2 regions of the Ureibacillus sp. FSL K6-3587 genome follow, and region 2 is predicted to be linked to the other one. Evidence: a T-box and tRNA genes for the amino acid it is inferred to sense, from the RefSeq annotation. Region 2 holds a T-box; the other holds one or more tRNA genes.
What was found. A T-box is a leader RNA that pairs with one kind of tRNA and senses whether it is charged. The one in region 2 lies ahead of leuS (leucine--tRNA ligase), so its partner is inferred to be a tRNA-Leu.

Region 1: it encodes a tRNA-Leu, which carries the amino acid that the T-box ahead of leuS (leucine--tRNA ligase) is inferred to sense. The anticodon was not compared.

The regions. Positions count from the first base shown of each region.
Region 1 is NZ_CP151969.1:1,920,614-1,935,281, forward strand. It holds gene perR (peroxide-responsive transcriptional repressor PerR) at 1-95, shown strand, start outside; gene NSS77_RS09400 (YgzB family protein) at 295-648, opposite strand; gene NSS77_RS09405 (nucleotidyltransferase-like protein) at 781-1,656, shown strand; rRNA gene NSS77_RS09410 (16S ribosomal RNA) at 1,980-3,532, shown strand; tRNA gene NSS77_RS09415 (tRNA-Ile) at 3,609-3,685, shown strand; tRNA gene NSS77_RS09420 (tRNA-Ala) at 3,708-3,783, shown strand; rRNA gene NSS77_RS09425 (23S ribosomal RNA) at 3,919-6,845, shown strand; rRNA gene rrf (5S ribosomal RNA) at 6,977-7,092, shown strand; tRNA gene NSS77_RS09435 (tRNA-Asn) at 7,109-7,183, shown strand; tRNA gene NSS77_RS09440 (tRNA-Ser) at 7,192-7,284, shown strand; tRNA gene NSS77_RS09445 (tRNA-Glu) at 7,297-7,371, shown strand; tRNA gene NSS77_RS09450 (tRNA-Val) at 7,376-7,451, shown strand; tRNA gene NSS77_RS09455 (tRNA-Met) at 7,468-7,544, shown strand; tRNA gene NSS77_RS09460 (tRNA-Asp) at 7,551-7,626, shown strand; tRNA gene NSS77_RS09465 (tRNA-Phe) at 7,639-7,714, shown strand; tRNA gene NSS77_RS09470 (tRNA-Thr) at 7,729-7,804, shown strand; tRNA gene NSS77_RS09475 (tRNA-Tyr) at 7,812-7,896, shown strand; tRNA gene NSS77_RS09480 (tRNA-Trp) at 7,908-7,981, shown strand; tRNA gene NSS77_RS09485 (tRNA-His) at 7,999-8,074, shown strand; tRNA gene NSS77_RS09490 (tRNA-Gln) at 8,161-8,235, shown strand; tRNA gene NSS77_RS09495 (tRNA-Gly) at 8,244-8,318, shown strand; tRNA gene NSS77_RS09500 (tRNA-Cys) at 8,324-8,397, shown strand; tRNA gene NSS77_RS09505 (tRNA-Leu) at 8,422-8,504, shown strand; gene NSS77_RS09510 (IS66 family transposase) at 8,835-10,454, opposite strand; gene tnpB (IS66 family insertion sequence element accessory protein TnpB) at 10,458-10,811, opposite strand; gene NSS77_RS09520 (ISL3 family transposase) at 10,995-12,323, opposite strand; gene NSS77_RS09525 (IS66 family transposase) at 12,764-14,338, opposite strand; gene tnpB (IS66 family insertion sequence element accessory protein TnpB) at 14,415-14,612, opposite strand; partial or broken gene NSS77_RS09535 (metal-binding protein ZinT) at 14,650-14,668, shown strand, end outside.
Region 2 is NZ_CP151969.1:2,325,515-2,340,182, forward strand. It holds gene metK (methionine adenosyltransferase) at 76-1,272, shown strand; gene NSS77_RS11635 (gamma carbonic anhydrase family protein) at 1,316-1,828, opposite strand; gene NSS77_RS11640 (alpha/beta hydrolase) at 1,948-2,745, shown strand; gene NSS77_RS11645 (alanine/glycine:cation symporter family protein) at 2,893-4,362, shown strand; gene NSS77_RS11650 (class I SAM-dependent methyltransferase) at 4,382-4,963, opposite strand; gene NSS77_RS11655 (TIGR01212 family radical SAM protein) at 4,960-5,916, opposite strand; gene NSS77_RS11660 (hypothetical protein) at 6,087-6,311, shown strand; T-box leader at 6,454-6,663, shown strand; gene leuS (leucine--tRNA ligase) at 6,797-9,211, shown strand; gene cobA (uroporphyrinogen-III C-methyltransferase) at 9,670-10,437, shown strand; gene NSS77_RS11675 (sirohydrochlorin chelatase) at 10,450-11,199, shown strand; gene NSS77_RS11680 (YezD family protein) at 11,201-11,347, shown strand; gene NSS77_RS11685 (assimilatory sulfite reductase (NADPH) flavoprotein subunit) at 11,379-13,184, shown strand; gene cysI (assimilatory sulfite reductase (NADPH) hemoprotein subunit) at 13,198-14,668, shown strand, end outside.

The sequences.
Region 1 (14,668 bases), 400 kb from region 2:
CTCATGTTACTGGATATAAAGTTAATTCTCACCGCCTTGAAGTTTATGGAACTTGCCCTGACTGTCTAGAACAAAAAAATAAGCAAGTGCTGTAAAAAGAATCCTAGTAACTTTGGTTGCTAGGTTTTTTAAATGTCTTGATTGAGGGGCCAATCTCATAGCCTTTGGTACTCGGGAAGATTACAAATCGAAACCTATTTGATATGGAATATGGGACTTTAAACTCTTGGGCATTCTTTTCAAACCCATAAAATAAAATGAGTAGGAATACATTTTCCTACTCATATTTTATGGTTATTTTTTCGATTTTCTATTGTATTCTTCGTTGAATTCTTTGCCTTCCAGTGCCGGATCCAAAGTCAACGGTTCATTGCAATGCATGCAAATATCCACGCGTCCCAGCATTTTCGTCTCTTTGCCGCAGCCTGGACAGACAACTTTCACTGCCCGGGTGGATAACATTCCTATCCAAAGGTATACGACTGTGCTGGCGATGATGCATAATAAACCCAAACACATAAAAATAAGCACTAACACGACGTTATTTTTGAAAAACACGGCACCGTACATGACGATAAATCCGACGAATATGAGTGCAAGTGCGAAGGAACGTATTTTATTGATTTTGCTTGAATATCTTTTTTTCATCAGAGTGCCCTCCTAATCTTGATTCTAATATAACATAGCTGAGAACAATGTAGAAATAGAAAGAAAAAAAGAAGGATTCTTATTCTTGATGTCGAAAGAAATTAACGTAATCGCTATATAGGAGGACTATTCATGGACTATATTCTGCGTTCAATTTATCAAGAACGTGCCAGTCAACCTGAAACCTTGGGAGTAATTCTTGTCAATAAACGGGAAGATCAAATCAACTTGACAGATACATTTGATACGATCCTATTAATCATTGTTAAAGAGGCCCAGTTACCTATTTTTACAAAGCACTATTGCTATGAAAACCATAAAGTCGCTATGCATGTCATTACAGAACAATTGTTGAACAAGTGGATATATATAGGAAAAAACCGGCGAATTGTAGATTGGGTTTTTCATGGGAAAGTGATGTTTGAACGGAATGAATACTTGAGTAATTTAAAAATGGAATTGGAGGATTTTTCTTATTACGGGAGAAAGATCAAAGCCGGCATCCAATTTGCGAAATTATTGAGAAGCTACACTGAAGGGAAGGAATTTTTTCAGCGCGGTGATCATTTGGATGCGTATCATCATGTGGTGAAGTCCCTTCAATATTTGGCCAGATTATCAATTATCGAAAATGGCTTATATCCGGAAGTGACTGTCTGGTCACAGGTGAAAAAATTGGAACCTTCTGTTTATAAATTGTATGAAGAGCTGGTGACAAGCAGAGAATCGATTGAAAAGCGATTGGAGTTATTGTTTTTGGCAATCGAGTTTTCCATGAATTCCAAAGTTCAATCTTGCTCGGAACACATTATGGAAATCATGCAATCAAAGGAACTTTGGACAATTCAAGATTTGCATAATCATCAAGAACTTAAATTTTATTCGGTAGAATTGGAGCTTTTCATTGAATTTTTAATTGAAAAAGGATATATTATTGTTGAGAGAATTCATTCCAAAAATGAATCTATCGATCATCGCCTTTATAGAATCAATGATACTTTAAAATAATATTTTTTGATTGAAATAAGAAATTTTCGAGGTTAAATAGTTTTATTTTTCCTCGAAATTTTTTCGCTAAAAGTATTGACATTCTATAATTGATCGTTGTATTATAATTACCGTCGCTAAACGATAAAAGTTATAGTTAAATAGCAACTTGATAAAAAAGTTGTTGACACAAAAAAACAGATATGTTAAATTATAAAAGTCGCTGTTAAAAAAGCGGTAAAGAACGAACCTTGAAAACTGAACAACAGACGCGCAAATTTTAGTTCGTAACCCTCGTTACAGAACTAAATTTGAACAATATTTTTGAGCTAATCAACTTTTCTTTTATGGAGAGTTTGATCCTGGCTCAGGACGAACGCTGGCGGCGTGCCTAATACATGCAAGTCGAGCGGACCAATTAGAAAGCTTGCTTTTTAATTGGTTAGCGGCGGACGGGTGAGTAACACGTGGGTAACCTGCCCTATAGACCGGGATAACTCGCGGAAACGCGTGCTAATACCGGATAACACACCGAAGCGCATGCTTCGGGGTTGAAAGATGGTTCTGCTATCACTATAGGATGGGCCCGCGGCGCATTAGCTAGTTGGTGGGGTAACGGCCTACCAAGGCGACGATGCGTAGCCGACCTGAGAGGGTGATCGGCCACACTGGGACTGAGACACGGCCCAGACTCCTACGGGAGGCAGCAGTAGGGAATCTTCCACAATGGGCGAAAGCCTGATGGAGCAACGCCGCGTGAGCGAAGAAGGTCTTCGGATCGTAAAGCTCTGTTGTAAGGGAAGAACAAGCGCAGCAGTCACTGGCTGCGCCCTGACGGTACCTTACTAGAAAGCCACGGCTAACTACGTGCCAGCAGCCGCGGTAATACGTAGGTGGCAAGCGTTGTCCGGAATTATTGGGCGTAAAGCGCGCGCAGGCGGTCTCTTAAGTCTGATGTGAAAGCCCCCGGCTCAACCGGGGAGGGTCATTGGAAACTGGGAGACTTGAGTGCAGGAGAGGGAAGTGGAATTCCATGTGTAGCGGTGAAATGCGTAGAGATATGGAGGAACACCAGTGGCGAAGGCGGCTTCCTGGCCTGTAACTGACGCTGAGGCGCGAAAGCGTGGGGAGCAAACAGGATTAGATACCCTGGTAGTCCACGCCGTAAACGATGAGTGCTAGGTGTTAGGGGGTTTCCGCCCCTTAGTGCTGCAGCTAACGCATTAAGCACTCCGCCTGGGGAGTACGGTCGCAAGACTGAAACTCAAAGGAATTGACGGGGGCCCGCACAAGCGGTGGAGCATGTGGTTTAATTCGAAGCAACGCGAAGAACCTTACCAGGTCTTGACATCCCGCTGACCGCCATGGAGACATGGCCTTCCCTTCGGGGACAGCGGTGACAGGTGGTGCATGGTTGTCGTCAGCTCGTGTCGTGAGATGTTGGGTTAAGTCCCGCAACGAGCGCAACCCTTGTCCTTAGTTGCCATCATTCAGTTGGGCACTCTAAGGAGACTGCCGTACAAATACGGAGGAAGGTGGGGATGACGTCAAATCATCATGCCCCTTATGACCTGGGCTACACACGTGCTACAATGGGTGGTACAAAGGGCAGCGAACCCGCGAGGGGGAGCGAATCCCAAAAAGCCACTCTCAGTTCGGATTGCAGGCTGCAACTCGCCTGCATGAAGCCGGAATCGCTAGTAATCGCGGATCAGCATGCCGCGGTGAATACGTTCCCGGGCCTTGTACACACCGCCCGTCACACCACGAGAGTCTGTAACACCCGAAGTCGGTGAGGTAACCCTCCGGGAGCCAGCCGCCGAAGGTGGGACAGATGATTGGGGTGAAGTCGTAACAAGGTAGCCGTATCGGAAGGTGCGGCTGGATCACCTCCTTTCTAAGGATTATAAAACGGAAAGCGCGTTTTGTTGTTCAGTTTTGAGGGTTCATTCCCTCGAAGTTAACGATAGGATGGGCCTATAGCTCAGCTGGTTAGAGCGCACGCCTGATAAGCGTGAGGTCGATGGTTCAAGTCCATTTAGGCCCACCATAATATAATAAAACTAAAATACGGGGCATTAGCTCAGCTGGGAGAGCGCCTGCTTTGCACGCAGGAGGTCAGCGGTTCGATCCCGCTATGCTCCACCATATATTCCGTATGACTTTCGTAGATGAAACAATCCATCTCGTGGTTATACCAGCTTTGGAATATTGCTGTTGTTCTTTGAAAACTGGATAAACGACATTGAAAGCAAGAAATTTACTGTAAGCTCTTAATTTTTAGGTTAAGTTAGTAAGGGCGCACGGTGGATGCCTTGGCACTAGGAGCCGATGAAGGACGGGACTAACACCGATATGCTTCGGGGAGCTGTAAGTAAGCTTTGATCCGGAGATTTCCGAATGGGGCAACCCACTGCTCGTAATGGAGCAGTATCTTAACGTGAATTCATAGCGTTAAGAGGGCACACCCAGGGAACTGAAACATCTAAGTACCTGGAGGAGAAGAAAGAAACATCGATTCCCTGAGTAGCGGCGAGCGAAACGGGAACAGCCCAAACCAAGAGGCTTGCCTCTTGGGGTTGTAGGACACTCTATACGGAGTTACAAAAGGATGGGTTAGACGAACCGTTCTGGAAAGGACGGCCGTAGAAGGTAACAGCCCTGTAGTCGAAAATCCATCCTCTCCAGAGTGGATCCTGAGTACGGCGGAACACGTGAAATTCCGTCGGAATCCGGGAGGACCATCTCCCAAGGCTAAATACTCCCTAGTGACCGATAGTGAACCAGTACCGTGAGGGAAAGGTGAAAAGCACCCCGGGAGGGGAGTGAAAGAGAACCTGAAACCGTGTGCCTACAAGTAGTCAGAGCCCGTTAACGGGTGATGGCGTGCCTTTTGTAGAATGAACCGGCGAGTTACGATTACGTGCAAGGTTAAGTCGAGGAGACGGAGCCGCAGCGAAAGCGAGTCTGAATAGGGCGAAAGAGTACGTGGTCGTAGACCCGAAACCAGGTGATCTACCCATGTCCAGGGTGAAGGTGAGGTAACACTCACTGGAGGCCCGAACCCACGCACGTTGAAAAGTGCGGGGATGAGGTGTGGGTAGCGGAGAAATTCCAATCGAACTTGGAGATAGCTGGTTCTCTCCGAAATAGCTTTAGGGCTAGCCTCGCGTAACGAATACTGGAGGTAGAGCACTGTTTGGACTAGGGGCCCACCTCGGGTTACCGAATTCAGACAAACTCCGAATGCCAGCTATTTAGACGCGGGAGTCAGACTACGAGTGATAAGATCCGTGGTCAAGAGGGAAACAGCCCAGACCACCAGCTAAGGTCCCAAAGTAACCGTTAAGTGGAAAAGGATGTGGCGTTGCTTAGACAACCAGGATGTTGGCTTAGAAGCAGCCATCATTTAAAGAGTGCGTAATAGCTCACTGGTCGAGTGACGCTGCGCCGAAAATGTATCGGGGCTAAACGGTTCACCGAAGCTGTGGATTCGTGCTTCGCACGAGTGGTAGGAGAGCGTTCTAAGTGCGCAGAAGTCAGACCGGAAGGACTGGTGGAGCGCTTAGAAGTGAGAATGCCGGTATGAGTAGCGAAAGATGGGTGAGAATCCCATCCACCGAATGACTAAGGTTTCCTGAGGAAGGCTCGTCCGCTCAGGGTTAGTCGGGACCTAAGCCGAGGCCGAAAGGCGTAGGCGATGGACAACAGGTTGATATTCCTGTACCACCTCCCCGCCGTTTGAGCAATGGGGGGACGCAGGAGGATAGGGAAAGCACGCCGTTGGTCGCGCGTGTCCAAGCCGCAAGGCGGGGAAGTAGGCAAATCCGCTTCCCATAACGCCAAGCGGTGATGGGGAGCCTCTTAGGAGGCGAAGTTCCTGATTTCACACTGCCAAGAAAAGCCTCTAGCGAGGCGGGAGGTGCCCGTACCGCAAACCGACACAGGTAGTCGAGGAGAGAATCCTAAGGTGAGCGAGAGAACTCTCGTTAAGGAACTCGGCAAAATGACCCCGTAACTTCGGGAGAAGGGGTGCTCATTGGGGTGCAAGCCCCGATGAGCCGCAGTGAATAGGCCCAGGCGACTGTTTATCAAAAACACAGGTCTCTGCAAAACCGCAAGGTGACGTATAGGGGCTGACGCCTGCCCGGTGCTGGAAGGTTAAGAGGAGGAGTTAGCGCAAGCGAAGCTCCGAATTGAAGCCCCAGTAAACGGCGGCCGTAACTATAACGGTCCTAAGGTAGCGAAATTCCTTGTCGGGTAAGTTCCGACCCGCACGAAAGGCGTAACGATCTGGGCACTGTCTCAACGAGAGACTCGGTGAAATTATAGTACCTGTGAAGATGCAGGTTACCCGCGACAGGACGGAAAGACCCCGTGGAGCTTTACTGTAACCTGATATTGAATTTCGGTGCAACTTGTACAGGATAGGTAGGAGCCGTAGAAGGGGGAGCGCCAGCTTCCCTGGAGGCGCCCTTGGGATACTACCCTGGTTGTACTGAAATTCTAACCCGCAAGCCTGATCGGCTTGGGAGACAGTGTCAGGTGGACAGTTTGACTGGGGCGGTCGCCTCCCAAAAGGTAACGGAGGCGCCCAAAGGTTCCCTCAGAATGGTTGGAAATCATTCGCAGAGTGTAAAGGCATAAGGGAGCTTGACTGCGAGACCTACAAGTCGAGCAGGGTCGAAAGACGGGCTTAGTGATCCGGTGGTTCCGCATGGAAGGGCCATCGCTCAACGGATAAAAGCTACCCCGGGGATAACAGGCTTATCTCCCCCAAGAGTCCACATCGACGGGGAGGTTTGGCACCTCGATGTCGGCTCATCGCATCCTGGGGCTGTAGTCGGTCCCAAGGGTTGGGCTGTTCGCCCATTAAAGCGGTACGCGAGCTGGGTTCAGAACGTCGTGAGACAGTTCGGTCCCTATCCGTCGTGGGCGCAGGAAATTTGAGAGGAGCTGTCCTTAGTACGAGAGGACCGGGATGGACACACCGCTGGTGTACCAGTTGTCTTGCCAAAGGCACAGCTGGGTAGCTATGTGTGGACGGGATAAGTGCTGAAAGCATCTAAGCATGAAGCCCCCCTCAAGATGAGATTTCCCATTGCATAAGCAAGTAAGATCCCTCAAAGACGATGAGGTAGATAGGTCCGAGGTGGAAGCACGGTGACGTGTGGAGCTGACGGATACTAATCGATCGAGGACTTAACCAAAAGAAAAGCTTTCAATGCCGTTATCCAGTTTTGAGAGAACAACCTCTCAACTACTAAAAAAATTCAAATAAATACTTGACAAATAAACGAAATATGATATAATAATATTTGTCTTTCGGTGAGAAAACAAGCCTAGTGATGATAGCAAAGAGGTCACACCCGTTCCCATACCGAACACGGAAGTTAAGCTCTTTAGCGCCGATGGTAGTTGGGGGCTTCCCCCTGCGAGAGTAGGACGTCGCTGGGCTTGAAAATAGAATCATTCCGAAGTAGCTCAGTGGTAGAGCAATCGGCTGTTAACCGATTGGTCGTAGGTTCGAATCCTACCTTCGGAGCCATGCTTCTTGGAGAGTTGTCCGAGTGGCTGAAGGAGCACGATTGGAAATCGTGTAGACGGGGATAACCTGTCTCAAGGGTTCAAATCCCTTACTCTCCGCCATTATTAAGGATTGGCCCCTTGGTCAAGTGGTTAAGACACCGCCCTTTCACGGCGGTAACACGGGTTCGAATCCCGTAGGGGTCACCAATATGGAGGATTAGCTCAGCTGGGAGAGCATCTGCCTTACAAGCAGAGGGTCGGCGGTTCGATCCCGTCATCCTCCACCATAAAAATACTTATTATCGCGGGGTAGAGCAGTCTGGTAGCTCGTCGGGCTCATAACCCGGAGGTCGCAGGTTCAAATCCTGCCCCCGCAACCAAAGAGTGGTCCCGTGGTGTAGTGGTTAACATGCCTGCCTGTCACGCAGGAGATCGCGGGTTCGAGTCCCGTCGGGACCGCCATTAAAAAATAGTGGGTCGGTAGCTCAGTCGGTAGAGCAGAGGACTGAAAATCCTCGTGTCGGCGGTTCGATTCCGCCCCAACCCACCATTTTGAAAATAAATGCCGGCGTAGCTCAACTGGTAGAGCAACTGACTTGTAATCAGTAGGTTGAGGGTTCGATTCCTTTCGCCGGCACCATACTTTCGGAGGGGTAGCGAAGTGGCTAAACGCGACGGACTGTAAATCCGTTCCCTTTGGGTTCGGCGGTTCGAATCCGCCCCCCTCCACCATCTGATATTACAGGGGCATAGTTTAATGGTAGAACAAAGGTCTCCAAAACCTTCAGTGTGGGTTCGATTCCTACTGCCCCTGCCAATGAACCAGACATGATGGCGACTGTGGCGAAGTGGTTAACGCACCGGATTGTGGCTCCGGCATTCGTGGGTTCGATTCCCATCAGTCGCCCCATAAAAACTGAAAATGGATTCGAAAATAAAAAAGGATTCCATTAGGTTTCCACCAATATAGAATATAAGGATTTTATATGATATAATTGGGGTATAGCCAAGTGGTAAGGCAACGGATTTTGATTCCGTCATGCCCAGGTTCGAATCCTGGTACCCCAGCCATCAAGTATGCGGAAGTAGTTCAGTGGTAGAACACCACCTTGCCAAGGTGGGGGTCGCGGGTTCGAGTCCCGTCTTCCGCTCCAGTGTTGGCGGCTTAGCCAAGTGGTAAGGCACGGGTCTGCAACACCCTTATCACCGGTTCGAATCCGGTAGCCGCCTCCAAATGAGACAAAAAAATAATATTACGCCGATGTGGCGGAATTGGCAGACGCGCACGACTCAAAATCGTGTTCCCAAAAGGAGTGTGGGTTCGACTCCCACCATCGGCATCCATGATTAAAGTAAGTTCCAAAAAAACGTTTCCTGATAATTTGGGAAACGTTTTTTTGTTATACGGAATAAGATTTATAGGTTCTTTGTCAAATGGTGTTGGTGAATAAATTTTAGTGACATTATTTGGTAATATGTAATCGGATGGCTTAGGGGAAATTCGAGGTTCCCCTAAGCTGTTTTTATTTTCGCTAAGTTTTGGGTAATGAATATTCGTAAGCCCGAATTCAAATGACGCATTGAAAAACTTAAAACAGGGATTAAAAAAGCGTACCTATTAGTACGCATGACAAATAGCCCTACAATCTTGAATTTTTTCAGATTGAGGGCTATTTTGCTATTGCACATGATTCACGTATATTTTTAGACCAAGGCAAGTAGCGATCGATTATTTCTGGTTGCTGATGGATTGGGAGGTTTGGGAGTTCTGTCAATACTTTGACCAAGTATTGATAGAAATCAATTCCATTAGCTTTTGTCGTTTCAGCTAAACTCAAACAAACGGCATTGGCATCAGCTCCCAATTCACTCACAGAGAAAAGCCAGTTCTTCCGACCAATCACACTCGGACGAATCGCATTTTCTGCTGGGTTATTGTCAATCGCAATTCGACCGTCATATAGAAATGCTTTTAGACCTTCGGCATGTTTCAAGGTATAGTTTGCCGCTTCCGCAAGGGCACTTTTGCCGTAAAAAGGAGATTCATCTACCCATTGTAAGAATTCTTCCACAATCGGTTTGGAATATTTTTTTCGTGCTTTTCGACGTTTGCTTGGTGAAAGTTTCTTAAACTTTCGTTCCAATTCGTAGAGTCGATTACAATATTCTACACCTTTTTCGGCGTTTTTACTGTTGGCTTTTAGCCATTTTCTACGCACATGTGCCCAACAATTGGCGAATGTGACGTTAGGTAAACCAGCGTATGCAGAATATCCGTCACAAATGATGGTTCCCTTGAACTTTTCCACGAAGTCTTTTAAAACTTCCCGACTTCGCGATAACGCACTATGAAACATGACGATGGTCGGCCCTTGAGAAGCAACGCTTCGGAATACCCAGTTATAAGCATTAGACTGAGCCGACTTTCCATCCGAACGGTTGAGTATTTGAGCGTATGTTTCATCAATATGAAGAATTGATTTTTTCATAAGGAGCTCTTTCATACGATGGTAGATTGGATGAAGCCAATCCTCCGCGATTCGAATCACCCAGTTCGATAAATTTTTATCGTTTGTAAGGAGACCATAATGGTTCCATTCCTTTACCTGGCGATATAAAGGTAAATATTGAACAAACTTATCGTAGATGATTTTTGCCAAGACCGTTGGTCCAGCAATACTTCGTTGAATCGCTGGTTGTGGTGCTTTGCCTCGTTTGATTTGTGAATTTTTGCTGAGATCTTTTTTACAATTCCTGCACTCATAAGCGTGTTCGATATGTCGAACACGCTTCACAATAGCCGGTATAAATTTTGCTTCCTCACGAACAATCGTGCTGCCGATCTCTGTCATCTGAGATTGACAACACTCGCATTGTAAGTTTTCAGGGTGATGATGAATTTCTTCAATTTCTAAACCATCCACGAAGAAATCGTTTCGTTTCTTTTTATGTATTTTACGAACAACTGTATAGGTAACAGTGTCCGTGCTTTGTTCTTCTGTGTGCTCAGGTTCGTTAAAAAAAGAGTCATCATCAAATAAAGAACATTGTCCATCTGGAGCTTGGTACTTTGATTTTTCTGATTTTGAGCCATAAAGAAGCTTTGTTAAATAGCGAACTTGTTGTGACAACGATTCAATTTGTTTCAACAGTTCTTCATTTCTCTTATTGGATTGCGCGAGTTGTTCTTCTAATAATTGAATTAATTTTTCATTCGAATCATTGCTCACATCATTCACCACATTTCCGTCCAAATTCAATAATGTCTTGATTATATCACTAGTAATCATTGGTTAAAAGACACCTTTTTTAGATTTTTGTATGGCTTTCGGTTGATGAATTGTGAGTCCTTCAAGTAACCAACGAAGTTGTTGTTGCGTGAGCCGACGAACTTCATTTTTATTTCGTGGCCATTGGAGTTTGCCATTATCCAATCGTTTATAAAGCATAGCGAAGCCATCTCCATCAAAGTATAAACATTTATAACGATCTTTCCTTCGACCGCAAAACAAGAAGATTGCCTCGCTGTATGGATCGAGTTCGAATGAATCCTGAATTAGCGTTGCTAGACCGTCGATTCCTTTTCGCATATCTGTATGACCGCAAATGATATAGATATTTTTGCATTTTGTAAAATCATGAATCATTTCGATTCAACTCCCTGATAACCGCTTGAAGTAATTGAGGTTTGACACCGGGGTAGAAGGAGATTTTACACTGATTGGATTGAATGACGCATATTGGTCTGAGTGGACCACGACTTGCTGGGGATGGAGTTGGATCAGATTTGGACTCTAATTTTACAGGCACGATATTGAGTTTTTCCGTTGTCAAAAAAAGAACACCTCCTCTGTAATTGTTACTTTCATCTTACAGGGAGGTGTCATTGATTTATAGGCGTTGTTTGATTTCGGGCTTACGAATATTCGGTTTCTAAAGTGATAGAAGGATCGATAACCGAAAGAAATGCGTTTAATCACTTTGATTTTGTTATTAATCCCCTCTAAAATGCCGTTGTTATAATCATATTTCAACGTATTCTCCACGTAATTGATGTATTTGTTGATTGTCTTGATGGCGGTTTTCATATAGCTGGAAACGATATTTTGTTTATTCTCTAATGTTTTCTTTAGGAGCTCAAAGTCTTTGATTTTTATGCAATGTTGCACGTATTGATATAACTCATAGGACGCTTTTAATTCAGAATCTAAATCAATGAGATAGTGGAGAATCTCCACCTCACACATATGCTTTTTAAAGCAACGATGATATTTATAGTTCTTATAATCAAGTTTTGTTTGATCTTTCAGAAGGAGCTTCCAGTATTTTTTTAATTTATTGTAATTCTTTTTATCCCGATTCATGACGTTGATGCGCGTTTTGTTTAAAGCTCTGCTAAATAGTTGGAGGATATGGAATTTGTCGAGTACGATTTCCGCTTTAGGGAAAACTTCGTGGATTAAGGAAATATAAGGGCTGTACATATCGATGACAATCGTTTTTACCGCATCTCTCGCCTTCTTGGAATACCGTAAGAAATACTCTTTGAGGACATGTAATCTCCGGTCCTCCACGATATCCACCATCTCCCCCGTTTCAGAGTCGCAGAAAATAAAGGACATCGCTCCAGCTGCGGATTTCACTGATTTAAACTCATCAAAACACAAATGCTTTGGAAGGTAGTGAACATTTGGTTGATAATAGCTATAAAAGCTGTCAATGACACGACTGACAGTGGCATGAGAAACATTATGTTTCATCGCAATATCTTTTTCGGATATTTTATCTTTGGCGTTTAAAGCAATCGCTACTTTAGTATTGTTGGAAATACAACAGTTTTTAGCCACGACGCTCGTTTTTAAAGTAAACGTGGAATGACAATGTTTACAGAAATAACGCTGTTTACGCAATTTTAAGTAGGTATGAAAACCTGAAATGCTAGGCATTTTAATGAGAGACGTTTTAAAACCGTGTTTAATGATTTGAACATCAAAGACATGTCCACAAGCATAACAAGCTTTTGGTTGGTAAGTTAATTGGCCATAAAAGACTTTTGATTGGACCCCTTTAATGAGTTCTTCTGCACAAAAATTTTCATCAAATGTGATATTTTTGTCTTTTATATTGAGTAGGTTTCGTATAGAATGATGGTGAGACATGTGACACAACTCCTTTGGAAAATGTGTTTTGGCGATTACATTTTACCAGAGTTTTGTCACTGTCTCATTTTTTTTTTGTTCAAAAAAATTGGTGCTGGTTTATACTCACCAACACCAAATATTATAGAGCCGATTTATAGGCTCTATAATATGGTTCTTTGTCAAGTAAGCCCGAAATATAGGAGATAAATAGTAAGCCCGAAATCAAACAACGCCTATAAATCAATGACACCTCCCTGTAAGATGAAAGTAACAATTACAGAGGAGGTGTTCTTTTTTTGACAACGGAAAAACTCAATATCGTGCCTGTAAAATTAGAGTCCAAAGTAAGCCCGAATTCAAATGACGCATTGAAAAACTTAAAACAGGGATTAAAAAAGCGTACCTATTAGTACGCATGACAAATAGCCCTACAATCTTGAATTTTTTCAGATTGAGGGCTATTTTGCTATTGCACATGATTCACGAATGGTTTTCGACCATGGTAAATAGCAATCTAATATTTTTGGCTGTTGATGGATTGGTAAACTTGGGAGTTCCGACAATACTTTCGCTAGGTATTGATAAAAATCAATGCCATTCGCTTTTGCCGTTTCAGCCAAGCTTAAACAGATGGCATTCGCATCGGCTCCCGATTCACTGACGGAAAACAGCCAATTTTTACGTCCAATGACATTTGGGCGAATCGCATTTTCAGCTGGATTGTTATCCATTTCAATGCGCCCATCATACAGAAAAGCTTTTAGACCTTCGGCGTGCTTCAATGTATACTCCGCAGCTTTGGCAAGGGCATTCTTCCCATAGAAAGGAGATTCTTCAATCCATTTGAAAAATGCCTCGACAATAGGTTTGGACTCTTTTTGTCTAGCTTTTCTCCGTTCGCTCGGCCGAAGTTTCTTAAATTTCCGTTCTAGGCGGTAAAGTCGATCACAATAATCGACACCAATCCGTCCATTTTTACTTTCGGCTTTTAACCAGTATCGACGAACATGAGCCCAGCAGTTGGCAAAATGAATATTTGGTACATCATGGTATGCAGAATATCCATCGCAGATAATCGTCCCTTTAAAGCCTTTCATAAAGTCAGTCAAAATTTCCCGACTACGGGATAAAGCACTATGGAACAGAACAATTGCCGGTCCTTGGGAAGCAACGCTACGGAACACCCAGTTGTAAGCTTTAGATTGAGCTGGCTTTCCATCTGAGCGGTTCAATACTTGGGCATAGGTTTCATCGACATGAAGAATTGATTTTTTCATGAGGGTTTCTTTCATTCGATTATATAATGGAAGAAGCCAATCTTCTGCCGTGCGAATCACCCAGTTTGATAGGTTTTTATCATTGGTTAGTAAACCATAACGATGCCATTCCTTTACTTGCCGATGTAAAGGCAAATAGAGGACAAACTTGTCATAAATCAGTTTTGCTAAGACCGTTGGTCCTGCAATACTTCGCTGAATGGCAGGTTGTGGTGCTTTACCTCGCTTGATTTGTGAGTTTTTATGTAAATTTTTTTTACAGGACCTACACTCATAAGCGTGTTCAATATGCTGAACACGCTTCATCGTAGCTGGTATGAATTTCGCTTCTTCCCGTACAACCGTACTGCCAATCTCTGTCATAAGTGATTGACAACACTCGCATTGTAGATTTTCCGGATGATGATGTATTTCTTCAATTTCTAAACCATCTATAAAAGAATCATTTCGTTTTTTCTTGTTATGTCGTTTACGAACAACGGTGTAAGTCACGGTGTCCGTGCTTTGTTCTCCTGTGTGCTCAGGTTCCTTAAAAAAAGGGTCGTCATCAAACAAAGAACACTGTCCATCTGGAGCTTGGTACTTTGATTTTTCGGATTTTGAACCATAAAGAAGTTTCGTGAGATAGCGAACTTGCTCAGTCAACACTTCAATTTGTTTGGATAGCTCCTTGTTTTGATTGGTTAACTGATCATTTTGTTTCTTCATATATGTTAACTGTTCTTCAAGAAGTTGAATGACTTTTTCAGTCGGCATTGAAGTGTCGCCCAAACGATTCACCACATTTCCGTACAGATTTCATATTGAATTGATTATATCATTAAATTGGTAACTAGAAGATACCTTTTTTCGATTTTTGGATGGCTTTCGGTTGTTGAATTGAGCGTCCTTCCAGCAACCATCGAAGCTCCTGCTGAGTCAGATTTCGAACTTCATTTTTGTTTCTTGGCCATTGGAGTTTGCCGTTATCGATTCGTTTGTATAACATGGCGAAGCCATCTCCATCAAAATACAAACATTTATAACACAATCATGAATATGATCACAATGCTGAAAAACAGAAAGAAATTTACTCCGGAATTTTTG
Region 2 (14,668 bases):
GAAGTCGGAAAGGATCATGGATAATGAGTACCGTATCATAAAGAGCTTCGTCTCAACAATTTAGGAGGAAAATGAATGTCAAAACGTCGGCTGTTTACATCAGAAAGTGTAACGGAAGGGCATCCGGATAAAATTTGTGACCAAATCTCCGATGCCATTTTGGATGCGATACTTGCAGAAGATCCAAATGCAAGAGTTGCTTGCGAAACGATTGTAACAACGGGATTGGTCCTTGTTACAGGAGAAATTACAACAACAACATATGTAGATATTCAAAGCATTGTTCGTAATACGGTTGCGGAAATTGGATATACGCGAGGAAAATTTGGATTTGATGCGGAAAACTTGGCGGTGCTCACTGCAATTGGCGAACAATCACCGGACATTGCGGAAGGTGTGGACCGAGCATTGGAAGCCCGGGAAGGATACATGACGGATGAGGAGATTGAAGCGATCGGTGCTGGCGACCAAGGGTTGATTTTTGGATTTGCTTGCAATGAAACGCCTGAATTGATGCCTCTTCCGATCAGCTTGGCGCATCAACTTTCCAGAAGATTGACGGAAGTCCGCAAGTCGAAAGAAATCCCTTATTTGCGTCCGGACGGGAAAACGCAAGTGACGGTAGAATATGATGAAAACAACATTCCTCGCCGAATCGATACGATTGTTATTTCAACTCAGCATGATGAGGGCGTCACTCAAGAACAAATCAAAGAAGATATAATGGAAAAAGTGGTCAAAACCATCATTCCTGCAGAGTTGTTGGATGGGGATACAAAGTATTTCATCAACCCGACTGGCCGATTCGTAATTGGTGGACCTAAAGGGGATGCAGGGCTCACTGGCCGCAAAATCATTGTCGATACGTATGGAGGATACGCCCGTCACGGTGGGGGAGCATTCTCCGGCAAGGATCCGACAAAAGTGGATCGTTCCGCTGCCTATGCGGCTCGTTATGTAGCGAAAAACATCGTTGCATCCGGTCTCGCTGACCGTGTGGAAGTTCAGTTGGCTTATGCAATCGGTGTCGCCCGTCCTGTATCCATTTCCATCGATACATTCGGAACGGGAAAAGTGGCTGAAAACCAATTGGTTGAATGGGTAAATGAATTGTTCGATTTGCGTCCTGCAGGCATCATCAAAATGCTTGATCTGCGCAGACCGATTTACAAACAAACGGCTGCATACGGCCATTTTGGACGCACAGACATCGATTTGCCTTGGGAAAGAACGGACGTGGCGGAAAAATTACGCCAAAAAGCGGGAATATAATATAATATGAAATGCAGGCAAACAATATGCCTGCATTTTTCATTTATTTCTTTAATGATTGATAATATTTCCCTTTTTGAACGTATTCGTTAATGATGCGATCCATATCTTTCCGTTCCGCTTCGGTCACTTCCCGCACGACTTTTGCGGGATTCCCCATCGCAACGGAATTGGGCGGGATTTTTTTCCCTGGAGGCACTAAACTTCCAGCTGCAATAAGCGCCCCCTCGCCGATTTCCGCACCGTCCAAAACGATTGCCCCCATGCCGATTAATGCGCGTTTGCGGATAATGCAGCTATGTAGAGTCACCTGATGGCCGACGATGACCTCATCCTCAATAATGAGAGGGTTGTTCGGACTTTGATGCAAGCAGCTTAAATCCTGTATGCTGCAACGTTTGCCGATGATCGTTGGCGCCACATCCCCGCGGATGACCGTACCAAACCAAATGGTCGTATCTTCGTCAATGGTTACATCGCCGGTAATTGTCACATGCTCTGCAATATATGCGGAAGGATGGATTTTTGGTTCTTTGTCGTGATAAGGATAAATCATCGCAATGCTCCCCATTTCTAATGTATTATTTATGTATATTATCCTAACAAATAAGAAAATTTTTGAAAATAGAACGAACATCTTGTTGATGAAAGTTTTAGAGAAATAGGAGGACCGCTATGTGGAAGTGGGAAACGGATGTACAAGCGAAAGCGGTGGTTGTAATTGTACATAGCGCTTTTGAACACCATCGCTGGTACGCATGGTTGATTGAAAAATTGAGAACGGAAGGCTTTCATGTGGTAATGGGGGATTTGCCCGGCCATGAAGAAGGCTCGAGATATACAAGAGTACATGATGAATTGATTGATGAATATTTGCTTTTCATTAAACAATTGATGCAAAGTGCCCTTCAATATCAACTGCCGGTATTTGTCATTGGACATGGGTTGGGGGGGACACTGGCAATCCAATTTTTGCGGAAAACGAAATTGGAGTGCGCAGGGCTTATTCTGACCGCCCCATGGTTCCAATTGCAGAAACATTCAAATTTACTGGCTAGTGCTTTGGCAAGCATGAATTTGGCACCAAATAAAAAAATATCATTGGAATTAAATAAACGACTGTTGACCCGAAATCCGGAGGGGATTTTAGAAATGGAGGATGATGTGCCCTATCATTCCAATGTGACTGTACGATGGTACCGGGATATTCAGCAATTAATGAAAAATTTGGCCACTCAGCAGGAAAGAACATTGACGTTGCCGATTTTGCTGATTACGCCGAATCAGGATAAAGTGGCGGACTCGGAAGCGGCCAGAAAATGGTTGTTGTTGCAAAAAACCAGGGAATTTCAATACAAGGATTGGCCATATAGTTACCATAATATTTTCCATGACCTTGAACGGGAAGAAGTATTTTTATATGTTCGGGATTTTATCAATAATGTACTTCGATCCATCGGTTACATCGTTTAATCTATTTGATTTGTAATATTTTGATGAAAATTATTTTCAAAAAATGATATCAGAAATATTGATTGATATTATTAATTTTTGTAATATTAAAATATTCTTTCAGAAAATAGTAAAAATTATTCAATTTAATTTCAAAGGGGTGTGGGTATGGTAGAAAATGCTTTGAACTGGATTTATGATATCCTTTGGGGTCCTATCATGATTTATGGGATTTTGATCGTAGGACTTGTGTTTTCCATTTTGACCAGATTTGTTCAGATCCGAAAAATTAAAGAAATGTTTGTCCTGATGTTTAAAGGGCAAAAATCCGATGCCGGAATTTCATCATTCCAGGCATTGACGGTGGCTTTATCGGGACGTGTAGGCACAGGTAACATTATCGGTACTGCCAGTGCCATTGCCTTTGGTGGACCTGGTGCGGTATTTTGGATGTGGGTCACGGCCTTTATCGGTGCATCAACCGCTTATGTGGAATCGACACTCGCTCAAATATATAAAACAAAAAAATTGGGAATCTATCGCGGTGGGCCGGCGTATTACATGGAAAAAGGAACAGGACAGCGCTGGTTCGGAGTCGTGTTTGCGATTGCCGCCATTTTGGCGATGGCCATTTTGATGCCTGGGGTTCAATCCAATGCCATTGTCAGCGCAATGGATAATGCCTTTGACATCTCTCCATGGATTACCGGTTTAATTACGATTGTTTTATTGGGTTTCATAATTATCGGTGGGGTTAAACGGATTGCCAACGCCGCTCAAATCATCGTTCCGTTTATGGCGCTTGCCTATATTTTAGTAGCGTTCATCGTAATTATTATGAATATTTCCGAAGTGCCTGCAGTGTTCGGGTTGATTTTCCGCAGCGCTTTCAATGTGGATGCCACATTCGGTGGAATGATTGGTGCCGCCATCGCTTGGGGGGTAAAACGTGCGGTTTATTCCAATGAAGCCGGTCAAGGTACAGGACCTCACGCGGCGGCTGCAGCGGAAGTATCCCATCCGGTCAAACAAGGTTTGGTTCAGGCGGCATCCATTTATATTGATACATTGCTTGTATGTTCCGCGACGGCATTAATGATATTATTCATGGGCACATATAACACGAATGTGAATAGCGCTGATGGGGAATTGATTGTGGAACATGTGCCTGGCCATTCTTATACTGAATTTACTCAGCTTGCAGTAACCGGAGCGTTTCCGGGATTAAATAACTTCGGTTCTGCATTTGTTGCAATCGCATTGTTCTTCTTCGCTTTCACAACATTAATGGCATACTACTATATTGCAGAGACAAACGTCGCTTATCTATTCTCCGGCCGGACAGAAGGGGTTGTTACTTGGATTTTAAAATTTGTCCTTCTTGCATCCGCATTCTATGGCGCCGTAAGAACATCCGATTTGGCATGGCTCTTGGGGGACATCGGTCTTGGTTTGATGGTATGGACGAACGTAATCGGAATTATCATATTAGCGAAACCGACCTTTGTTGCCTTAAGAGATTATGAGCAACAAAGAAAAGCAGGAAAAGATCCGGTGTTTGATCCAATCAAGTTGGGAATCAAAAATGCAGATTTTTGGGTTGAGCGATTGAAACAAAATCAAAATAATGAAAAATAAATAAAATAACTGCCGACCTTTATTCAGGGTCCGGCAGTTTTTTCATTTTTTCCAAAGCGATGAGAAATGGAGGATCGTTTTTTTGATTAATAAATTCATAGCGGAGTACGTGAACATATTTTTGAGGCAGCTGACTCACATACTCGATGACCGCATCCCTTTCTTCTTTTCCGCCTTCATGTCCGTGATAAATCACCAAAACGATGATGCCGCCGATTTTTAATTTCGAAAGCAGCTGCTGAATGGCGGAGATGGTTGTTTCCCCTTTGGTGATGATGTCATGATTTCCTCCTGGCAAATAGCCCAAATTGAAAATGGCTCCGGCCACTTCTCCATGCACATATTTGGAAAGATGTTCATGTCCATCTAAAATGACGTGAGCCCTTTTTTCCAGTCCATGCTCTTTTAAACGCCCGATGGTTGCATCCACGGCTTGCTGCTGGATATCAAAGGCATAAACGGCACCGGAATCCCCCACCAGTTGTGCAAGAAACAGCGTGTCATGGCCATTTCCCGCAGTGGCATCAACGGCGGTATCCCCTTCAGTGATCACCGAGGAAAGCAATGTTTTTGCGTAAGGCAATACCCGCTCCAGCATTATCCGTTCACTTCCGCTTGATAATATTTTCCTTGCCAGGAATTTCTCCGCTCCAATTCCGCATCGATGCCGTTCAACACTTCCCATTTATTGACGCTCCACATCGGACCGATCATCAATTCGATCGGACCATCGCCGGTAATGCGGTGGACCACCATATTTGGAGGAAGAATTTCCAATTGATCTGCCACAAGTTTGATATATTCATCCCGTTCAAGGAAACGCAACATGCCCTTTTCGTACTGTTTGACCATCGGCGTGCCTTTTAACAGATGCAATAGATGGATTTTGATGCCCTGCACATCCAATTTTGCCACTTCCCGTGCGGTTTCCATCATCATATCGTAATCCTCGAGCGGCAGGCCGTTGATAATGTGGGTACAAACGCGAATGTTATGTTTGCGGAGTTTTTCCACCCCTTCAACATATGTTTGATAATCATGGGCGCGGTTGATTAAGTTGGCCGTTCTTTCGTGGACCGTCTGCAAGCCAAGCTCTACCCATAAAAAAGTTCTTTCATTCAGTTCTGCCAAATATTCCACAACATCATCCGGCAGGCAATCGGGGCGGGTGGCGATGCTCAAACCGATGACCCCTTCGCAATTCAGGGCCGCTTCAAATTTTTCTTTGATGACCGGAAGCGGAGCGTGGGTATTAGTGAAAGCCTGGAAATAGGCCATTGTTTTACCGTCTTTCCATTTATTTTGCATTTTCGCTTTAATTTTTTCGAATTGAACAGGAATCGGATCCACCCGGTCGCCGGCGAAATCCCCGCTGCCGGCCGCGCTGCAGAAAGTGCAGCCGCCAAAGGCGACGGTGCCGTCCCGATTCGGACAGTCGAAACCTGCATCCAACGCAACTTTATATACTTTTTGTCCGAACACGTCCCGCAAATAGCGATTCCATGTATAATAACGTTTCCCGTCGGAAGGGAATGGAAATTGTTGTTCTGTCAATGGTTTCACTCCTTACTGGTATTCACCGAAAGCTATAGTTGCTCAAACCGTAAAATTGCGTGGAATACCATAACACATTATAACACTGAAAAATCTGTGATGTAATCTGATTAGTCATACCGTGTACTTTATAATAATTTTCACAATATTGGATATAATAGGAAGTAAAAATGGCAAAAGGAGTATTCCAATTGATCTTACAAATTATTGGAGGCAAAAATTTTATTGGATTCATCCTTTTCTTTGTGCTCTATATTTTCAGCATGATTTTTGGCTTTTTTAAACATTCTTTGTTTTTTGCATTCAGCGTCATCGGATTGATAGGGGCAGTCATTTTCATTGTCCGGATCGTTTCCAATTTGCTGAAGGAAATCAGGAGGAGAAATACAGAATGATGTGTGGACTTAGAAAATGATGGTGGGGAGACTGGCGGTAAAGAAAAATTTAGTCTAAAATGTTTATTGGTCCGGCATTGTCATACTACAATAGGACTTGTATATTTTTAATATTTCCATTAAAATATATACATTGAAAATATGTCCGACTAGGAGAAGGAATAGTAGATTCTGAAGCTTTGCAGAGAGCTAGCGGCCGGTGGAAGCTAGTAAGCGGACGGATCGAACTCGCCTTTGAGTCTGTTTTAGCGAAGCAAGTAGTTAAAACCGTTCACCGCGTTAAGGTTATGAGCTGAGTGCATGTGTCACTAATTTGGGTGGTACCGCGGGAGTGAAAACTCTCGTCCCTTCTCTTCGGGTTGGGGCGAGTTTTTTTATTTTTCAAATATTCCGTTAATTCTGGCACTTTTTAGGATAATCTGGTAATACAAAATTCATTTTTATCAAAAAAGGCAGCAATACATTAAATCAAGGAGGATATACCCATGACTTACAATCATCGAGAGATTGAGAAAAAATGGCAGGAATATTGGGCGAAAAATAAAACGTTTAAAACATTAAACGATGATTCAAAACCGAAATTTTATGCATTGGATATGTTCCCTTATCCGTCAGGAGCAGGTCTTCATGTGGGACACCCGGAAGGTTATACGGCAACGGATATATTATCCCGCTTTAAACGCATGCAAGGCTACGATGTGCTTCATCCAATGGGATGGGATGCATTCGGTCTTCCAGCCGAACAATATGCGTTGGATACAGGAAACGACCCTGCAGAATTCACGGCAAAAAATATTGCGACATTTAAAAGACAAATTCAGGAACTTGGTTTTTCATATGACTGGGATCGGGAAATCAATACAACGGATCCGGAATATTACAAATGGACTCAATGGATTTTCATCCAATTATATAAACATGGTTTAGCGTATATTGACGAAGTGCCTGTGAACTGGTGTCCGGCCCTCGGTACCGTGCTTGCCAACGAAGAAGTGATCGACGGTAAATCCGAACGCGGCGGTCATCCTGTCATCCGCAAACCGATGAAACAATGGATGTTGAGAATAACGGCCTATGCAGACCGTTTATTGGAAGATTTGGATGAACTCGATTGGCCTGAAAGCATCAAAGAAATGCAACGAAATTGGATTGGCCGTTCGGAAGGTGCCGAAGTTACATTTACAGTGCAAGGGACGGACAAAACATTCCGCGTGTTCACAACCCGTCCGGATACCCTTTTCGGAGCAACTTACTGCGTTCTTGCACCGGAGCATGAATTGGTAAATGAAATCACAACTCCTGAACAAAAGGAACAAGTGGAAGCTTATCTTGCGCAAGTTCAAACAAAATCCGATTTGGAACGTACAGACTTGGCGAAAGAAAAAACAGGTGTATTCACTGGTGCGTATGCAATCAATCCTGTAAATGGAAAAGCCATTCCGATTTGGATTGCCGACTATGTGCTCGCTTCATACGGAACTGGTGCCATCATGGCGGTTCCTGCTCATGACCAACGCGACTATGAATTTGCGAAAAAATTCAATTTGCCGATCATTCCTGTTTTGGAAGGCGGAAATATTGAACAGGAAGCATTTACAGGAGATGGGCCACACATCAATTCCGATTTCTTGAACGGTTTAGGAAAAGAAGAGGCGATTAAGAAAGCCATTGAATGGTTGGAAGAAAAAGGCGTAGGTGAGAAAAAAGTTTCTTACCGTCTTCGAGACTGGTTATTCAGCCGCCAACGTTATTGGGGTGAACCAATTCCAGTCATCCACTGGGAAGATGGTACGATGACAACGGTACCAGAGGAAGAATTGCCGCTAAGATTGCCGAAAGCAAAAGATATCCGTCCGAGCGGAACTGGGGAATCCCCTCTTGCCAACATCGAAGAGTGGGTGAATGTGGTCGATCCGAAAACAGGAAAACGCGGCCGCCGGGAAACCAACACAATGCCTCAGTGGGCAGGCTCCAGCTGGTATTTCTTAAGATATATCGATCCGCACAACAAAGAAAAACTTGCGGACGAAGAATTGCTGAAACGCTGGTTGCCGGTGGATATTTACATTGGCGGGGCGGAACATGCCGTTCTTCACTTGTTATATGCCCGCTTCTGGCATAAATTCTTATATGACCTTGGGGTGGTGCCAACAAAAGAACCATTCCAAAAATTGTTCAACCAAGGCATGATTTTAGGTGAAAACAACGAAAAAATGTCCAAATCAAGAGGCAATGTGGTAAATCCGGACGATATTGTACGAAGCCATGGTGCGGATACATTGCGTTTATATGAAATGTTCATGGGACCTCTTGATGCTTCGGTTGCGTGGTCAACGAAAGGCCTTGATGGGGCGAGACGCTTCTTGGAGCGCGTATGGAGACTATTTGTTGCGGAGGATGGAAAACTTTCTAATAAAATCCAGGAATCCGATGATAAAACATTGGAAAAAGTATACCATCAAACGGTGAAAAAAGTGACGGAAGACTTCGATCACTTGCACTTCAATACAGCCATTTCCCAATTGATGGTGTTCATCAATGAATGTTACAAAGTCGAAGTGGTTCCAAAAGAATATGCGGAAGGCTTTGTAAAAATGCTTTATCCAATCACACCGCATTTCGGTGAAGAGCTTTGGTCAATTTTAGGTCATAATGAGACCATTACATATGAACCTTGGCCAACATACGATGAAGCGAAACTGGTTGATGATGAAGTGGAAGTCGTTGTTCAAGTCAACGGTAAAGTGCGTTCAAAAGTAACAGTGCCAAAAGATGCTGCAAAAGAACAATTGGAGCAAGTGGCAAAAGAAGATGAAAGAGTAAAAGAGCATATTGATGGGAAAGAAATTGTAAAAGTGATTGTGATTCCAGGAAAACTTGTGAATATTGTTGTCAAATAATTGAACATGACTCGAAAGGTGCCATACTTTTCGAGTCATGTTTTATTTTTCATGAATTCTTACTAAATTATCAGTTTTATGAAAAATTCTATTGACTTATGACATTATCAAACTTATTATTTATATCAAATTACTAAGAATTTGAAGTGCTGACTAGACAAACTAGAGGCCGTAATATTCCAGATGAAACATTCGTTGAATGTAGAGGAATATTGCGGCCTTTTCTGCTGCAAAGGGGTTGTGCACTGAGAAAACGGCATGGTGTGGCTCCGGTAACAATTCAGAATTAACGAATGTAATCAAATTTTATTAATTTTCTTTTTTTTACAAAAAGGTATTGAAAAAACAGGGAATCTTTTCGTAATATATAAAAAACACAAATACTAAGTTTACCAATAAGAATTCAATGTTTTAGTTTATATTGGCTGAAAGATTAATATAAAATGCGAGGGAATAAAATGGGAAAAGTATATATCGTAGGGGCTGGTCCTGGAAGCGTGGATTTGATTACGGTCAAAGGACTGAAATGTATTCAACAGGCGGATGTCATTTTATATGATCGCCTCGTATCAAAAGAGTTGCTCTCTTATGCAAAACCAAGTGCTGAACTTATTTTTGTAGGAAAATTACCAAAATTGCATCATGTGATCCAAGAAAGAATTAACAAATTACTGGTGCAGCATGCAAGAAAAGGAAAAATTGTAACAAGATTAAAAGGCGGCGATCCTTTCGTCTTTGGCCGTGGGGCGGAAGAAGCGGAAGTATTGAGGGATGCAGGCATTCCTTTTGAAATTGTGCCGGGCATCACTTCCGGAATTGCTGCACCCGCCTATGCAGGGATTCCCGTCACCCATCGGGAACTGGGCTCCAGTTTCGCCATCACCACCGGTCATTTGAAAGAGGGGAAAGACGAAGGGATCAATTGGAAGGGGTTGGCGGAATCCGTAGATACGTTGGCGATTTATATGGGAGTTGGGAATTTGCCATATATTACGGAACAATTAATGAAATATAAGCGAAATCCGACCACTCCTATCGCTTTAATTGAATGGGGCACTACCAACCATCAAAGAGTGGTGACCGGTACTTTAGAGACGATTGTAGAGATAGCTGAAAAAGAAAAAATCCAAAATCCCGCAATGATCATTGTGGGGGAAGTGGTAAAAATGCGTGAAAAAATTGCATGGTTTGAACAATATCAGCAGGCTTTGCGGGAGACGGTGTAATCAAACGGAGGGATGAAATTGCAGGCATTGTTGTATGTGGCTCATGGCAGCCGGGTAAAAGAAGGAAACTGGGAGGCGATCCGGTTCATTGAATCCGTGAAGCCCCATTTCAATGTGGAAATCCAGGAACATTGTTTTTTGGAACTGGCTGAACCATCCATTCTGCAAGGGGTTGAGCTTTGTGTTTCAAAAGGTGCCACAAGCATTGCAGTCATCCCAATTTTATTGCTTTCGGCAAATCATATTAAAGTCGATATCCCGCAGGAAATTGAAAAAGCCAAAGCATTATTCCCTAATGTTACATTCTCAATCGGAGAACCGCTTGGAGTTCATGAAAAGCTGATTCACAGTCTGCACAATCGGGTGTTGGAACAAGGACCAATGATTCCAAATGAAACCGACATTTTATTGATTGGACGAGGAAGCAGCGATCCAAGCGTACAAAGGGATTTAGGGCGCATTGCCAAGCTCCTTCAACGAACATACGATTACGCCAAAGTTGATACTTGCTTTCTGTATGGCAACGGCACATCCTTCGATGAAAAAATACTGACATTAAGTGAAAGCGAAAATCGGGTGTATATCATCCCGTATTTGCTGTTTACCGGGTTGTTGAAATTAAGTATCCAGAAAAAGGTTGCACAACAAGGGTTTTCTGAGCAAGTTGTGTTATGCGGCTGTTTAGGGTATGACGAAAACGTACGCCAAGTATTGATTGAGAGAATTGAAGAATCGTTATATTCATTTGTGGGGAGTGATTGAAATGGATAAAAAACAGCAAAATTTTGAAAAAGCGGTGGAAAGCTTGAAAAAAATGCTTAGCACAATGAGTTATGGCTCCATCACTTTAGTTGTGCAGGACAATTTTATTATTCAAATCGAAAAAAACGAAAAGATCCGATTAAAGTAAAGAAAATCATTTATTCGCAGAGGTGTGTAGTGTGTTAGAAGTCATCAATAGTCCTTTTAATGAAAAACAAGTGAAGCAGTTGAATGAATTATTGCCAACATTGACACCACAGCAAAAAATTTGGCTTACTGGATATTTAACTGCAACAACGGGCATTGCCGTTATCGATGCTCCTGTGGAAAAAATAGCATCACCATCCGTTGTACAGTCACCGTCACCGGCAAAAAAACATGTAACGATTCTTTATGCCAGTCAAACAGGGAATGCACAAAAACTCGCTGAAAAATATGGCAACCAGCTGCAGCAATTGGGCCTTGATGTCACGGTTTCTTCAATGAGCGATTTTAAAACAAACGCATTGAAAAAAGTTCAATATTTGCTCATTGTGGCAAGTACCCATGGCGAAGGGGAGCCGCCTGATAATGCGATTTCCTTCCACAACTTTTTGCACGGAAAGCGGGCTCCAAAACTGGATCATGTGACTTTTGCCGTTCTCTCTTTGGGAGACTCCAGCTATGAATATTTCTGCCAAACGGGAAAAGATTTCGATTTGCAGCTTGAAAAATTGGGAGCAAAGCGACTGGTGGAACGGGTGGACTGTGATCTTGACTATGCGGAACCGGCAGAAAAATGGTTTGAGGCTGTAAAAGATAAATTGCTGGGAGAAGCTGCCGCAGCTCCCGCCAATATTCAGGAAGCGGCCGCGACAACATTGCAGGAAGTGAAGGAGTATTCACGCAAAAACCCTTTCCATGCGGAAATCATTGAAAAAATCAACTTGAACGGGCGAGGTTCCAACAAGGAAACAATCCATTTGGAACTTTCGCTGGAGGATTCAGGAATAGTCTTTGAACCCGGGGATTGTCTGGCCATTATACCGTTCAACAATAAACATCTCGTTGATTCGTTAATTGCCTCATTAGGATTTGATCCAAGGGAGCAAGTTGTCGTAGATGAATCAACTCTTTCTTTGGAAGAAGCGTTATTGAATACATTGGAAATCACGCTGTTGACCAAACCGTTGATGAGAAAGCTTGCGGAATTTACAGAGAATGAAAAATTCCATGCTCTACTTGAAGACCCGGAAGCTTTAAAACAATACATTGAAGGCCGCGATCTGCTGGACGTTGCAACCCAATTCGGTCCATTCCAATGGGATGCCCAAACGTTCGTCAATTGCCTAAGAAAAATGCCCGCCCGCCAATACTCCATATCAAGCAGCTTATCGGCATATCCTGATGAAGCCCATGTGACAATCGGCGTTGTCCGTTATGAAGTGGACGGAAGGGAAAGACATGGGGTTTGCTCAACATATATCGCCGATCAGTTGGATGTGGGCGATCAAGTACAAGTGTATGTACAAAAAAATCCGAACTTCAAACTTCCGGACGATGAAACACCAATCATTATGATTGGACCAGGTACCGGTGTCGCTCCTTTCCGTGCTTTCGTTCAGGAGCGGGAAGAGCGGGGCGCTTCGGGCGAAAATTGGCTGTTCTTCGGGGATCAACATTTCATGACCGATTTCCTCTATCAAAAAGAATGGCTCGGTTGGTTGAAATCCGGAGTGCTTACGAAACTGGACGTCGCTTTTTCCCGGGATCAAGAGGAAAAAGTGTATGTGCAACATAAAATGCTGAAAAAAGCGAAAGAATTTTATGAATGGTTGGAAAAAGGCGCCGCCGTTTATGTCTGCGGAGACAAAGAAATGGCGAAAGATGTGCAGGAAGCCATCGTGCAAATCATCCAGGAACAAGGCAACAAATCCGAAGAAGAAGCACGGGAATATTTAGAAGAATTACGGAAACAAAAACGTTATCAGCGGGATGTTTACTAAGGAGGAAACATACGTGACGAAAAAAATTGTGTTACCACCGCAAGAGGGAAAACCAAGTGATGTGGAGGAAGTAAAGAAAGCGAGCAACTATTTGCGCGGAACATTGGCGGAATCCTTTCAAGATGAACTATCAGCCGCCATTCCTGATTGGGACAATAAATTATTAAAATTCCACGGAAGCTACATGCAAGACGATCGTGATGAGAGAGTGGAGAGGGAAAGAAAAAAATTGGAACCCGCCTATCAATTTATGGTGCGTCTACGTTTACCGGCCGGTGTCGCGAAACCTGCCCAATGGATCAAATTGGATGAATTGGCGGATCGATACGGCAACGGTTCATTAAGAATCACGACCCGTCAAACGATCCAATTCCACGGCATTTTAAAATGGAATATGAAAAAATATATGAAAGAATTAAACAGCGTTTTGATCGATACGATTGCCGCGTGCGGCGACGTGAACCGCAATGTGATGTGCAACGCCAATCCATATCAATCAAAATTGCATAAAGAAGTATCGGATTATGCAACGAAAATCAGTCAGCATCTCCTTCCAAGAACCAACGCTTATTATGAAATCTGGCTGGATCACGAGAAGGTTGTGGATACACAGGAAGAGCAGGAACCAATCTATGGTGCCCTTTACTTGCCGCGCAAATTCAAAATCGGCATTGCCGTACCGCCTGCCAATGATGTGGATGTATTCTCACAAGATATCGGTCTGATCGCCATCATCGAAAACGATGAATTGGTCGGCTTCAACGTGGCAATCGGCGGCGGAATGGGGATGACCCACGGCGATACGAGAACATATCCACAATTGGCGAGATTGGTAGGATTTGTGCCAAAAGATAAAATTGTGGACGTCTGCGAAAAAATTATGACCGTACAGCGTGACTATGGCAATCGTTCAGACCGCAAACAAGCCCGCTTCAAATATACAATCGACCGCCTTGGTTTGGAAAATGTGAAAAAAGAAATCGAAAAGCGGTTAGGTTATGAATTTGAAGAAGTGCGCGACTTCCATTTTGAACATACCGGCGACCGTTACGGCTGGGTGAAAGGGGATGACGGAAAATATCACTTCACCCTATTTATCCAGAACGGCCGGATCCGGGATTTCGAAGGTTACCCATTAAAAACCGCCCTTCGTGAAATCGCGCAAATCCATAAGGGCGAGTTCCGCTTTACCGGAAACCAAAATTTGATCATTGCCAATGTAAGTCCAAGAGCGAAGAAAAGCATTCAACAAATCATTGATAAATATCAATTGACGGAAAGCGAAAACTATTCGGCTCTCCGCCGGAATTCCATCGCTTGTGTCGCTCTGCCGACTTGCGGATTGGCCATGGCGGAGTCTGAGCGTTACTTGCCAACCCTCATCCAAAAAATCGAGCCGATGTTGAAGGAATTTGGCTTATATGATCAAGACATCGTCATCCGCATGTCAGGATGTCCGAATGGATGTTCAAGAGCGGCCATGG